2 regions of the Synechococcus sp. PROS-7-1 genome follow, and region 2 is predicted to be linked to the other one. Evidence: predicted binding sites of a transcription regulator. Region 2 holds the regulator's gene; the other holds the start of a gene.

Region 1 (3,412 bases), 290 kb from region 2:
GGAATTTCTCAATCTTGCGCGCACGATCCACGATGCGGCGGTCATCTTCGGAGAGCTCATCGAGACCCAGGATGGCAATGATGTCCTGAAGCTCTTTGTAGCGCTGCAGTGTGGACTGCACGGCACGGGCCGTCTTGTAGTGCTCTTCGCCAACAACGGCTGGCTGAAGCATGGTGCTAGTGGAATCGAGAGGATCCACAGCGGGGTAGATGCCCTTGGAGGCCAGGCCGCGACTCAACACGGTGGTGGCATCAAGGTGAGCAAACGTGGTAGCAGGCGCCGGGTCGGTCAGGTCATCAGCAGGCACGTAGACCGCTTGAATCGACGTAATGGAGCCCTCGAGGGTGGACGTGATGCGCTCTTGAAGTTCACCCACGTCGGTGCCAAGGGTGGGCTGGTAACCAACAGCTGACGGCATGCGGCCCAACAGTGCGGACACTTCAGATCCGGCTTGAACGAAGCGGAAAATGTTGTCCACAAACAGGAGCACGTCCTGCTTGTTCACATCGCGGAAGTGCTCAGCCATGGTCAGTGCCGAGAGACCGACGCGCATCCGTGCACCGGGGGGCTCGTTCATCTGGCCGTAGCAGAGGGCCACCTTGGACTTCGACAGGTCTTCGGCATTGATCACCCCGGAGTCCTTGAATTCCTCGTAGAGATCGTTGCCTTCGCGGGTGCGCTCACCCACACCGCCAAACACAGACACACCGCCGTGCTCTTTGGCGATGTTGTTGATGAGTTCCTGGATCAGAACGGTCTTGCCCACGCCGGCACCGCCGAAGAGGCCGACCTTTCCGCCCTGGCGGTAAGGGGCCAGGAGGTCGATCACTTTGATGCCTGTTTCGAAAACCTTGGGCTTGGTTTCCAGCTCAGTGAGCTTGGGGGCTGAACGGTGGATCGGTGCCGTTGCAGAGGCGTTCACTGGGCCCTGTTCGTCAACGGGCTCGCCCAGAACGTTGAAGATGCGGCCGAGGGTGGCTTCACCCACGGGAACACTGATCGGAGCGCCTGTGTCGAGCGCTTCCATGCCGCGGACCAGGCCGTCAGTGCCGCTCATCGCCACGGCACGAACGCGATGATCACCCAGCAGCTGCTGAACTTCTGCGGTGAGGGCTACCGGCTGACCTGCCGTGTTGGTTCCCTCGATTCGAAGTGCGTTCAGAATTTTGGGCAGCTTGCCGGCGGGAAATTCCACGTCCAGAACCGGGCCAATGACTTGGCGAACAACGCCCTTGGTACCGGCGGAGGCGGGAGCAGCAGCGGCCATAGGAAAGGAGGTGTGTGAGGGACGCGACATGCGCACCCTTCTCGAGCGGCGCAACGATACCACCGCCGTGAGCGCCACCGGAGGGTTCGGTCACCCGCACGCTCAAATCATGGTCTGAGGGTGGTCGGCACGCATAGGTTGGCAGTCGGTGACCTTGAGTGCCAGCTCGGGTCGCTTTCGCGCTTCGGCGCCCTGTCCCTGCTCCCGCAAGTCCCCCATGGCAGCTGTTTCTCTCAGCGTCTCCACCGTCAAGCCCCTCGGCGATCGCGTCTTCGTCAAGGTCTCCGAATCCGAGGAGAAGACCGCTGGTGGCATCCTTCTTCCCGACACCGCCAAGGAAAAGCCCCAGGTGGGCGAGGTGGTTCAGGTCGGCCCCGGCAAGCCCAACGAAGATGGCTCCCGTCAGGCTCCAGAAGTCGGCGTCGGCGACAAAGTTCTCTACAGCAAGTACGCCGGAACCGACATCAAGCTCGGCAGTGACGAGTACGTGCTTCTGTCCGAGAAGGACATCCTCGCTGTCGTCAACTGAGACGGCACCGCTTCGGCTGAACATCACTCCACCTCCTCTGAACATCGCCTCCCATGGCTAAGCGCATTATTTACAACGAGAACGCACGCCGCGCGCTCGAGAAAGGCATCGACATCCTTGCCGAATCCGTTGCCGTCACCCTCGGCCCCAAGGGTCGCAACGTGGTGCTGGAAAAGAAGTTCGGCGCTCCTCAGATCATCAATGACGGCGTCACCATCGCCAAAGAGATCGAGCTCGAGGATCACATCGAGAACACTGGTGTTGCTCTGATCCGTCAGGCCGCCTCCAAAACCAACGATGCTGCCGGCGACGGCACCACCACCGCCACTGTCCTGGCCCACGCCATGGTCAAGGCGGGTCTGCGCAACGTGGCTGCCGGCGCCAATGCCATCACGCTGAAGAAAGGCATTGATAAGGCTTCCGATTTCCTCGTTGCCGAGATCAAGAACAAGGCCAACCCGATCAGCGACAGCAACGCCATCGCTCAGGTGGGCACGATCTCCGCTGGCAACGATGAGGAAGTGGGTCGGATGATCGCCGACGCCATGGACAAGGTCGGTAAAGAAGGAGTGATCTCCCTCGAGGAAGGCAAGTCGATGACCACCGAACTGGAGGTCACCGAAGGCATGCGTTTCGACAAGGGCTATATCTCCCCTTATTTCGCCACCGACACCGAGCGCATGGAAGCGGTGCTGGATGAGCCCTACATCCTGCTCACCGATAAGAAGATTGGTCTGGTGCAGGATCTTGTTCCCGTGCTGGAACAGATTGCCCGCACCGGCAAGCCTCTGCTGATCATTGCTGAGGACATCGAGAAGGAAGCTCTGGCCACCCTGGTGGTGAACCGTCTTCGTGGTGTGCTGAACGTGGCTGCTGTCAAGGCTCCTGGTTTCGGTGACCGCCGTAAAGCCATGCTCGAAGACATGGCTGTGCTGACCAACGGGCAGCTGATCACTGAGGACGCCGGTCTCAAGCTCGAAAACGCCAAGATCGAAATGCTGGGCACTGCCCGCCGCGTGACGATCAATAAGGACACCACCACGATCGTTGCCGAGGGCAATGAAGTGGCTGTGCAGGCGCGCTGCGAGCAGATCAAGAAGCAGATGGACGAAACCGAGTCCACCTACGACAAGGAGAAGCTGCAGGAGCGTTTGGCCAAGCTTGCTGGCGGTGTCGCTGTGGTGAAGGTGGGTGCAGCCACCGAAACCGAGATGAAGGACAAGAAGCTTCGCCTCGAGGACGCCATCAATGCCACCAAGGCGGCTGTTGAAGAGGGCATCGTTCCTGGCGGCGGCACCACCCTGGCCCATCTGGCCCCTACCCTCGAGCAGTGGGCTTCGTCCACGCTCACCGGCGAGGAACTGATCGGTGCCAACATCGTGGCCGCGGCTTTGACCGCTCCACTGATGCGCATCGCTGAGAATGCCGGTGTCAATGGTGCTGTTGTGGCCGAAAACGTGAAGGCCAAGTCCTTCAACGAGGGCTACAACGCTGCCAATGGTGAGTATGTCGACATGCTGGCTGCTGGCATCGTCGATCCCGCCAAAGTAACCCGTTCCGGTCTGCAAAACGCGGCATCCATTGCTGGCATGGTGCTCACCACCGAGTGCATCGTG
Region 2 (3,412 bases):
TGCATCGGCGTGCCGAACGTCGACAGGATTCACCAGTTCGCACGCGCGGTCTGGATCTTTCCCCTGAGATGCTCGCTGTCGCCAGCGTGCGAGATCAAGAGGGGGTGGTCGATGGTTGGGTGCATGCCGCTGCGGAAAACACAGGCCTGGAGGCGTCGTCGTTCGACCTGATCAGCCTGCAATTTGTGTGCCATGAGCTGCCTCAGAGCGCCACGCATGCCGTGCTCGCGGAAGCGTTCAGGTTGCTTCGGCCTGGTGGTGCCCTGGTGATGGTGGATCAAGACCCCGCGTCGTCGGTTCTGCAGCGTTTGCCTGCTGCGATCGCCACGTTGTTAAAAAGCACGGAGCCTTACATCGAGCAGTACTTCAGCCTTGATATGGCAGCAGCCCTGCAATCCGCAGGCTTCAGAGATCTGCGGATCAAGACCTGCGATCCACGGCATCGCGTGATCGCCTGCTTACGCTGAGTCAACGCTCAAGGGTCGCGCGCGCGGTCCGTTGCTTCGTGACCAGCACCCTGCCTTCGAACCCCTCTGCCTCTGATCTCGCCGTTAGCTCGCGTCCGGCGGCAGCCGGACGTTTTGGGCGTTACGGCGGTCAGTACGTACCTGAAACACTGATGCCGGCTCTGGCCGAGCTGGAAGTTGCGGCTGCTGAGGCCTGGAAAGATCCCGCGTTTACCGCGGAACTCAATCGGCTCTTAAAGAACTACGTCGGTCGGGCCACACCGCTCTACGAAGCGGAACGGCTCACAGAGCATTACCGCCGTGCCGACGGTGGCCCCCGCATCTGGCTGAAGCGGGAAGATCTCAATCACACCGGCGCTCACAAGATCAACAATGCGTTAGGGCAGGCCCTTCTGGCTCTGCGCATGGGCAAGAAGCGGGTGATCGCTGAAACCGGTGCCGGCCAGCACGGTGTGGCCACGGCCACTGTTTGTGCCCGCTTCGGTTTGGAGTGTGTGGTGTACATGGGCGCTGAAGACATGCGCCGTCAGGCCTTGAATGTGTTCCGGATGCGCCTGCTGGGTGCCACCGTTCGTCCCGTGACTGCAGGGACGGCCACTCTCAAAGACGCCACCAGTGAAGCGATCCGTGACTGGGTCACCAATGTGGAGACCACGCACTACATCCTCGGGTCCGTGGCGGGTCCCCACCCCTATCCAATGTTGGTGCGTGACTTTCATGCGGTCATCGGCCAGGAAACCCGTCAGCAGTGCCGGGAGGCGTTCGGACGCTTGCCTGATGTTCTGATGGCCTGCGTCGGCGGCGGATCGAATGCGATGGGTCTGTTCCACCCCTTCGTTGAATGCACCGATGTGCGTTTGATTGGTGTGGAAGCCGCTGGTGACGGCGTGGCGACAGGACGCCATGCCGCCACCATCACCGAAGGACGGGTGGGCGTGCTGCACGGGGCGATGAGTCTCCTTTTGCAAGACCAGGACGGTCAGGTGCAGGAAGCCCACTCCATCAGTGCCGGGCTGGACTACCCAGGTGTCGGCCCTGAACACAGCTACCTGCGTGAAATCGGGCGAGCTGAATACGGTGCCGTTACTGATGCCGAGGCACTGGATGCCTTGCAGCTTGTGAGTCGTCTGGAAGGGATCATTCCTGCACTGGAAACGGCCCATGCCTTCGCCTGGCTCGAGACCCTGTGTCCCACACTCCCGGCGGGAACCGAGGTGGTTCTCAATTGCTCAGGTCGCGGCGACAAGGACGTCAACACAGTGGCGGAACGCCTCGGAGACGCCCTCTGATTCAGCTCTGAGATTGCCCACTCAGCTCAGAAGATTGTTGAGGTGTTTCGCGACAGATTGAACGGCTGCACGTGCTGTGGCGTAAGCCATGCGCATCGGGCCCACTAGAGCCACTTGTCCGACACCGCCTTGCCCGCTGCGATAGCTCGATTGGATCACGGAACAGTCGCTCAGGGCCGAGTGGGGATGTTCCCCGCCGATCCAAACCCAGTCATCACGACAGGGATCGCTGGGGATGAAGGCGGTTGGGTTGCAATCCATCAGATCCAGGAGAGGGCGCACCTTGGCGCTGTCGCTGAACTCCGGCTGCGCTACCAACCTGGAAACGCCATGAACGTGGGCGCTCTGCTCGCTTGGGCTGATGAAGGGATCCTTGTGCTCGAGTGCTTCCCTCAGCGCTTGCCCGCAGGTTTGCAGCTGCTGGGGTAGGCACTCCCAGCCAAGCTGTCCGGATTGACGCAGTTGGTCATCGGTCCAACGTTCGAGGGCTGCTACCTGATCGGCACAGCCATAGGGCAACCGCAGATTGAGGTGATGGGTGTGGCTGGAATCAGCCACCAGCATCACTAAAAGCCTTTCATCTGTGCGAACCAAGCGGATCGCGTGCAGTCGCTGCTCTGTCGGTTGCGGCAGGGTGATCAGGCTCATCAGCCCTGTGAAGTCAGTGAGACGCCGTGCTAGCTGCTGCAGTAGATCGTCGAGTGCAGCCCAGCGCAAGCTCAGTTGGGTGAGCTCCTGCTCGAGATGATGCACGGCGGCTCCAGGCTTCGGCAGCAAGCAGTCCACGTAGTGGCGATATCCCATTGGGCTGGGAATCCGCCCGGCGGATGGATGGGGCTGAACCAGCAGTCCTTTTTGCTCAAGAGCTCCCATCGCTGAACGCACCGTGGCGGAGCTTGCCTGGAGCCCAAAACGCTGAACAAGGGTTTTGCTTCCCACCGGCTCAATCGTGTCCACGTAGTGATGGACCGTGGCCTGCAGCACTTCCTGTTGGCGTCGGGGCAGGAGCTCCACAGCAACGAATGAGATGGTTTGATCGTACGGACGATTTGATGGATTCGAGCACGGCCGTCATGAAGCTGACTGCTGTTCGGGCAGAGATTGCGCTCAATAGCGGGGCACGGAGGAATCCACAGCAAGGCTCCAGGCATCAATGCCACCCTCCAGATTCCAGACCTCTTGCGAGGGATGGCGCTCCAGCAGCCAACATCCGAAGTTCCAGCTGCGCACCCCTGCATGGCAAAGCACAACCACGGTCCGAGACGCCGGCAGCCGCTGGTCGATCGCATCGATCCACTGCTCCGCTTCGCTTAACGGCAAATGCTCCACTGGGTAAGGAAATGCAGCGATCGTCAGCTCTCTGTGCTCACGAACGTCGACCAGGGTCAACGCAGGCTCCCTCTCCAGCCAGGCCGCCAGCTCGGCGGCTTTCAGGGGTTGAGGCATGCGTTGGTTCATCGAATCAGTCTGGCTCTGGGCTGGCCATGCATCCTGGATGCATGAAGATGACGCTGATGTCCTTCACCGCTTGTCCATGAAGGGGCGTTCGTTCCTGCTCGCTCTGGTCGCATCGGCCATGGTGCTCCTCACCCTGGCCCTTGGCGTGTGGTGGGCGATGGCCAAACAGAGTCCGCTGCGGATCGTTGATCGCCCGCT

What was found. The regulator HrcA, encoded in region 2, represses chaperone genes, less so after heat shock. The targets are predictions, from matches to a motif close to TTAGCACTCNNNNNNNNNGAGTGCTAA.
Region 1: a site for HrcA is predicted at 1,406-1,432, ahead of groES (co-chaperone GroES). Genes of this name have one in related genera too.

The regions. Positions count from the first base shown of each region.
Region 1 is NZ_CP047945.1:1,964,521-1,967,932, reverse strand. Features, by position in the region: gene atpD (F0F1 ATP synthase subunit beta) at 1-1,267, opposite strand, end outside; gene groES (co-chaperone GroES) at 1,485-1,796, shown strand; gene groL (chaperonin GroEL) at 1,850-3,412, shown strand, end outside.
Region 2 is NZ_CP047945.1:2,250,400-2,253,811, reverse strand. Features, by position in the region: gene SynPROS71_RS12305 (class I SAM-dependent methyltransferase) at 1-467, shown strand, start outside; gene trpB (tryptophan synthase subunit beta) at 506-1,756, shown strand; gene hrcA (heat-inducible transcriptional repressor HrcA) at 1,778-2,770, opposite strand; gene SynPROS71_RS12290 (rhodanese-like domain-containing protein) at 2,864-3,214, opposite strand; gene SynPROS71_RS12285 (DUF3352 domain-containing protein) at 3,252-3,412, shown strand, end outside.